2 regions of the Klebsiella planticola genome follow, and region 2 is predicted to be linked to the other one. Evidence: riboswitches for the same ligand, from Rfam matches in the RefSeq annotation. Region 2 holds a riboswitch; the other holds the start of a gene.
The links. Region 2 has a riboswitch for cobalamin ahead of btuB (TonB-dependent vitamin B12 receptor BtuB). Riboswitches for the same ligand answer to the same signal wherever they lie in the genome.
Positions count from the first base shown of each region.

Region 1: it holds a riboswitch for cobalamin, as region 2 does, so the genes downstream of both, cbiB (adenosylcobinamide-phosphate synthase CbiB) here and btuB (TonB-dependent vitamin B12 receptor BtuB) in region 2, are expected to answer to the same signal.

Region 1 covers NZ_CP026047.1:701,698-705,109, forward strand. Annotated here, with positions in the region: gene MC50_RS03295 (cobyric acid synthase) at 1-401, opposite strand, end outside; gene cbiB (adenosylcobinamide-phosphate synthase CbiB) at 497-1,456, opposite strand; cobalamin riboswitch at 1,614-1,775, opposite strand; gene cobD (threonine-phosphate decarboxylase CobD) at 1,857-2,942, opposite strand; gene amiC (N-acetylmuramoyl-L-alanine amidase AmiC) at 2,957-3,412, opposite strand, start outside.
Region 2 covers NZ_CP026047.1:1,881,797-1,885,208, reverse strand. Annotated here, with positions in the region: gene murI (glutamate racemase) at 1-152, opposite strand, end outside; gene btuB (TonB-dependent vitamin B12 receptor BtuB) at 97-1,965, opposite strand; cobalamin riboswitch at 2,033-2,212, opposite strand; gene trmA (tRNA (uridine(54)-C5)-methyltransferase TrmA) at 2,328-3,412, shown strand, end outside.

The sequences.
Region 1 (3,412 bases), 1.2 Mb from region 2:
GCCCCTTCCAGGACCAGCACATCATACTCCTGCGCCAGGCTGCGATAGACCGAGAGGATCTGTTCGCGCAGGCGCGGTTTATACTCGTGGTAACTCACCGCATCCATATTCGTCGCCACTTTGCCCATCAGCACCACCTGAGCTTTCAGGTCGCTGGTGGGTTTCAGCAAGACAGGGTTCATCCGCACGTCGGGTTCGATACCGGCGGCCTCGGCCTGAAAGATCTGCGCCCGGCCCATCTCTTTGCCGTCCGCCGTGATCCCCGAATTGAGCGCCATATTCTGCGATTTAAACGGCGCCGTACGCCGGCCATCCTGATAGAAAATGCGGCATAAACCGGCCACCAGCACGCTTTTACCGACATCGGACGCCGTCCCCTGCAACATAATTGCCTGCGTCATGAGGCCTCCTCGTTCGCGTTTTCTCGCATTATTTTCCCATCCTGCTCTGTTATGTTGCCACTGCCCCGCTGCCAGAAGGTGATGCGGATTTCTCCTCAGGCCATCCCTGTCCATAGATACCGTGCGGCCATAAACATCACCAGCGCCAGCGTCGAGGCGACCCACATCAGGCGCAGGGCACGGGGAATATCCTCGGGCGAAATATCGCGTACGGCGTCGCCAATCCAGGGTTTGTCCACCCGCTGGCCAAAATAGTCATTCGGGCCGCCGAGCCGGATGCCTAACGCGCCGGCGACGCTGGCTTCCGACCACGCGCAATTGGGGCTGCTGTGCTGATAGCGATCGCGCCAGCCGATACGCAGGGCGCCCGCGGCGTCGTAGCGACATAACCACGCCGCGAGGCTGAACAGCAGCCAGCTCAGACGCGCGGGAATACAGTTCGCCACATCATCAAGGCGGGCGCTGACCATACCAATGGAGCGGTATTTTTCATGTTTATACCCCACCATGGAGTCGAGGGTGTTGACCGCTTTATAGGCCATCGCCAGCGGCGCGCCGCCCAGCAGCAGGAAGAACAGCGGCGCAATAATGCCATCGACGGTGTTTTCTGCAACCGTCTCCACCACCGCGCGATTGATCTGTTCAGGTTGGAGCTGCGCGGTTTCGCGCCCGACAATCCAGGAGAGCTTTTCCCGGCTGAGCGCCACATCGCCCGCGCGCAGCGGACGTTCGACTTCCCGGGCGGAATCCGCAAGGCAGCGCCCGGCCAGGAGCGTAAAGATCATCCACACTTCAACTCCCCAGCCCAGCCAGGGATGGAGGCTTGCCGCCAGTTTCAGTAGGCTCCAGGAGAGGAGCCAGGTCAGGCCAACCACCGTCAGCCACATCAGCGCGCCGCCAACGCGCAGCGCACGGTCGCTATGGCAATACCGGCGTACGATACGTTGAGTCAAGGTGATGAGATTGCCGATCCAGCGTACCGGATGCGGCCAGCGCGGCGGGTCGCCGATGAAAAAATCGAGAATCCAGGCCACGCACCAGGCAAGTAACGTCATTGCCCGGGCCTCGTTGCCGCCCGCCAGCGGGCGGCAATGGATGAATGGAGTCGTACCGCCATACCCTGTTCCTGTTCAGGGTGGTCGGGGTGTAAAGGTGCGCCTGACGCCGTCTTGCGACGGCACGCATCTGAGCAACCCACTTCCCACCGAAGTTGTTGGTAATGACCGACAGGCAGGTTTTCTGGCTTAGCGTCATCCTCGCCCGCCCTTCCCGGATTCGCGGCCGGTGGTATTTACGGGGTCGTCAGCATCACAGCAGCGGGGGCTGCGGAGGCGTTTCACCCCCTTCCCTTGCACCTGTTGGTTATCCTGCGGCTGCATCCGGACGCTCGTCAGACCGGGTATCTGAAGCAACAGGCGGCCTATTATGCCATACGGAGAAGCCGGTCGCTTGCAGTCAGAGGGGAGCGGCAAGGATAGCGCAGAGCGCCGTAAGCAGCAGTTGATTCTCCTCAGGGCTGCGAATCGCTACGCGGTAATAACCGTTTCCCAGTCCCGGATAGTTAGCGCAGCTGCGAATCAAGATATGCTGCTGCAGCAACGCCTGCTGCAGATCGAGCTCCGGGAGATGGCAACGTAAAAAGAGATAGTTCGCCCGCCCCGGATAGACGCTCAGGCCGGGAAGCTGACGGAGGGCCTGATAGAACCGGCTACCCTCCTGCGCCAGCCATCGCCAGGTGGCCTGCTGATAGGCGCGATCCTTGAGCGCTATTTCCCCCGCCAGAGCGGCAAACGCGTTGATCGACCACGGCATTTGTTTCTCGCGCAGTCGGGCCACCGCTCGTTCATCGCTGTTAACCAGGTAGCCCAGACGCAGGCCGGGAATGGCGTAAAATTTGGTCAGCGAGCGGAGCACCCAGATATGCGGACTGTTTTGCAGAAAGGGGATAAATCCCGGCTGGTCAGGAATGAAATCGATAAACGCTTCATCAAGAATCAGCGCGATACCGGCGTCCCGGCAGCGGGCGGCAATCGCCTCAAGCAGCGGGCGCTCCGGCAGCAGGCCGGTCGGATTATTGGGCGTACAGAGGAACAAACAGTCCAGCTCTGGCGTCAGCGCCTCGAGAATCGCGTCGGTCAACTGCCAGCCATCCTCTTCACGCAGCGCGAACTCGAGGATAGTGCAATCGACCGTCTGCAGCGCGCGGCGATATTCTGCAAAACCGGGTTTCACCACCATCGCCGTGCGCGGCTTTAGCCCGTGAACGAGCGTAAAAATGGATTCGGTTTCGCCATTGCCTGCCAGGATCCACGATGCGGAAATACGGTGGTGTTCCGCCAGCGCAAGGTGCAACTGCGGGTATTCAACGTCAGGGTAGCGCTCCGCCAGGGCCAGATTATCGATAAGCGCGCGTCTGACGCTTTCCGGCATGCCAAGAGGATTAATATTGGCGCTGAAATCCCGAAGCTGGTGCGCCTCAATGCCCAGCAGCGCAGCGGCTTCCCGGGTATTACCGCCGTGCGCGCTCTTCAGTAGCGCCATCTCCCGCTCCCGTATTATCCGCGCCTTGCCAGCGTGGCGCCATCGGCGAAGTAGGCTTTAATCCCCGCCAGAATCGACTCAGCCACCTGCTGCTGGAAGGTCGCCGTTTTCAGCTTACGCTCTTCTTCTACGTTACTGATAAACGCCGTCTCCACCAGGATCGACGGAATATCCGGCGCCTTCAGCACCGCAAAGCCCGCCTGCTCCACCTGATTTTTATGCAGATTATTGATTCTGCCCATTTTTTGCAGCACCGCTTTACCAAACTTCAGGCTGTCGGCGATGGTCAGCGACTGCACCATATCGAACATCGTATGGTCGACATAGCGATCGCCGCTCTTGCTGACGCCCCCGATCAGGTCAGAGGCGTTCTGGGTCTGCGCGAGGAATTTTGCGGCGGTACTGGTGGCGCCTTTGGTCGACAGGGCAAATACCGATGAGCCTCGCGGCTGTCGGCTGGTGAAGGCATC
Region 2 (3,412 bases):
TAGATATAATGCAGATTCGGCAGAAGCTGCCGAATCTCATGATAAACCGACAACCCACCGACGCCGGAGTCAAACACCAGCACGGTGGGACGTGGATCAGAAGGTGTAGCTGCCAGACAAGTAGTATTCTCGTCCTGCAGTTTGGTAGCCATAAGCTGTCTCGTAATCTTTATCGAACAGGTTAGCTATTTTACCACGAACTGTCAGGTGATCGGTGATCGGATACGCGGCAGAAACATCAACAGTGCTGTAGCTTGGCAAAATGCGCTGCGTATTATTGTACTGAGACGTGTTGTTATCGTAGCGCTTACCGTAATACTGCCACGATACATCCATATCGACGTTGAACATTGTCCAGTCCAGCTGGTACTTCGCCTGTCGCTTAGAACGTCTGGCCAGGACTTCACCATTGTCATCATTACGCGGGTCGACGTACTGCAACGTGACGCGGTGGCTGAAAATGCCGGTGTCGATATTACCGGTCCACTCAACGCCTTTAATGGTTGCGGCATTGATATTGTCATACTCACCTTCATAGGTGACAGGATCCGAGTAATAGGTAATCAGATTGGTGATCTTGTAATGATACGCAGACAGGCGCCAGTCCAGCGGCCCGGTGAGACCGTCAAGCCCGGCTTCCCATTGTTGGGACTCTTCAGGCTTCAGGTTCGGGTTTGAACTGATACCAAAACGGGTCGAACCAAACTGCTGTCCCAGCGAAGGCGCGAGGAAGCCGGTACCATAGCCGAGGGTCACGCGATAGTTTTCCACGAATTCCCAACCGGCGGTGGTCTGCCAGGTCCCGTGCCAGCCAAACTGCTCGTCATGGTCTTCGCGACCGGACGCTTCCAGCGTAACATCGCCAAACTGCTGCTGACCGGTCAAATACAGGCCGGTGTTATCACGCTTGTAGGTATCCGATATGACCGTATCCGACGAGGTCAGGCGCTGCTGTTGCCAGTCGACGCCGGCGCTCACCGAACCGTGGCCAACAATAACGTTATTTCCCCACTGCAGGTTACGCTGAGTCATCCGATCGAGCGTCGTACCATCATTGTAACGACCGTATATGCTGCTGTAGTTGTAGTCTTTGACCTTCTGATAGCTGGCAATCAGTTGTGAAGAGTAGATCCCGGAGCTGAATGTCAGGCCCGCGTCCCAGCTCTGGTTATAGAGCTGCTCTTCATCTGCACTGTAGGCAGGGCTGTATGGCGGGCTGCCCAGATCGTAATCGCTATTATTGGTATAGCTACGCCCGCGGAAGAAACCGTTCAGGTTATCGTTAAATTTATGTTCAAGACCGCCCCAGAACGCTTTGCTGCGGAAACCATCGCGATCCTGATCGTGAGACCAGCTCGAGTCAGGCTGAACGTTAAAGCCCTTATTGCCCTCATAGGAACCGGCGACCGTCGCCACCGTATCACCGAAGCGATGGCGAAGCGTGCCGTCGTATTGCTGATAGCCTTCAGAACCGACGCCTGCGGTAATCTTAGATTCTTCTTTATCAGAGTGGGTGATGACGTTAATTACGCCGCCCATCGCGCCGGAACCATAAATAGCCGAACGCGGGCCGCGGATGTATTCCACGCGTTGTACCAGAGAAAGCGGTATTTGATTGAGGTCAGGATTGTTTGTAATACCGGGGCGCGGCATGGGAACGCCATCGATCAGCACCAGAACCTGCTTGGCCTCGGTACCGCGGACAAATAAAGAAGAGCTCTGTCCCATTCCCCCGTTCTGGGCAATATCCACCCCCGGCAGTCGACGCATAACGTCATTCAAATCCTTCGCCTGCCAGCGATCGATATCTTCGCGGGTGACCACATCGGTCGGTGCAAGAACCGTATTGACCGGCTGTTGAAAACGATTTGCTGTCACCACTAACGTATCTGAATTGCTGTCTTGCGCCCAGCCAGAAAATGCCGTGACGGAGAGAGCCGTCATCAGCGAAGCTTTTTTAATCATTGTAAAAGCATCCGTAACATATAAAGGATGCCGCTGGTTTCATCAGTAGCACGCGATGATAGAAACCAAATGCGACGTATTCCGGCAGGTCTTCGGGCTTGGGGCGTGTTATGGATGAGGACTTCCCACCTGATATCGGCAGTGTCTGCATAATGCGTTCATCCCACCTTCCTTACCGCTGCGCGTCAGCCCCAGATTTACACTGGGTTCCCTTTTAACTCACAGGACCGGTTACACAATGCTATAATTAGAAACATATAGATGTCCAGACTTCTATAATTATATTTGATCCCTTATCCGGGCTGGACATCCCCTGCGCTTTCCCTACAATCCCCGCGTACTTATTTTATTCAGGATGCATCATGACCCCAGAACACCTTCCGACCGAACAATATGAAGCGCAGCTGGCAGAAAAAGTCGTCCGTCTGCAAAAAATGATGGTGCCTTTTGCCGCGCCGGTTCCGGAGGTGTTTCGTTCGCCGGTGAGTCATTATCGTATGCGTGCTGAATTCCGCCTGTGGCATGACGGTGACGACCTGTACCACATCATGTTCGATCAGCAGACGAAATCCCGGATTCGCGTCGATAGCTTCCCGGCGGCAAGTGAGCTCATCAATCAACTGATGGTCGAGATTCTTGACGGCGTGCGCGATAACCCGGTTCTGCGCCACAAACTATTCCAGGTCGATTATCTGACGACCATGAGCAACCAGGCCGTGGTATCGCTGCTGTACCACAAAAAACTCGACGATGAGTGGCGTCAGCAGGCCGAGATTCTGCGCGATGCGCTGCGCGCGAAAAACCTCAACGTGCATCTGATTGGCCGGGCCACCAAAACCAAAATCGAGCTCGATCAAGATTACATCGATGAGCGTCTGCCGGTTGCCGGCCGCGAAATGATCTATCGCCAGGTAGAAAACAGCTTCACTCAGCCGAATGCCGCCATGAATATCCAGATGCTGGAGTGGGCGCTGGACGCCACCAAAGAGGCGACGGGAGATTTACTGGAGCTGTACTGCGGCAATGGTAACTTCTCGCTGGCCCTGGCGCGCAACTTCGATCGCGTACTGGCAACGGAAATCGCCAAACCGTCGGTCGCGGCGGCGCAGTACAACATTGCGGCTAACCATATTGATAACGTGCAGATTATCCGTATGGCGGCGGAAGAGTTTACGCAGGCCATGAACGGTGTACGAGAGTTTAATCGCCTGCAGGGTATTGACCTGAAAAGCTATCAGTGTGAGACGATTTTTGTCGATCCGCCGCGCAGCGGGCTGGATAATGAAACGGAGAAGATGGTGCAGGCGTACCCGCGTATTCTGTACATCTCCTGTAATCCGGAGACCCTGTGCCAGAATCTGGAAACCTTAAGCCAGACTCATGACGTCACGCGTCTGGCGCTGTTCGATCAGTTCCCGTACACCCATCATATGGAATGTGGCGTACT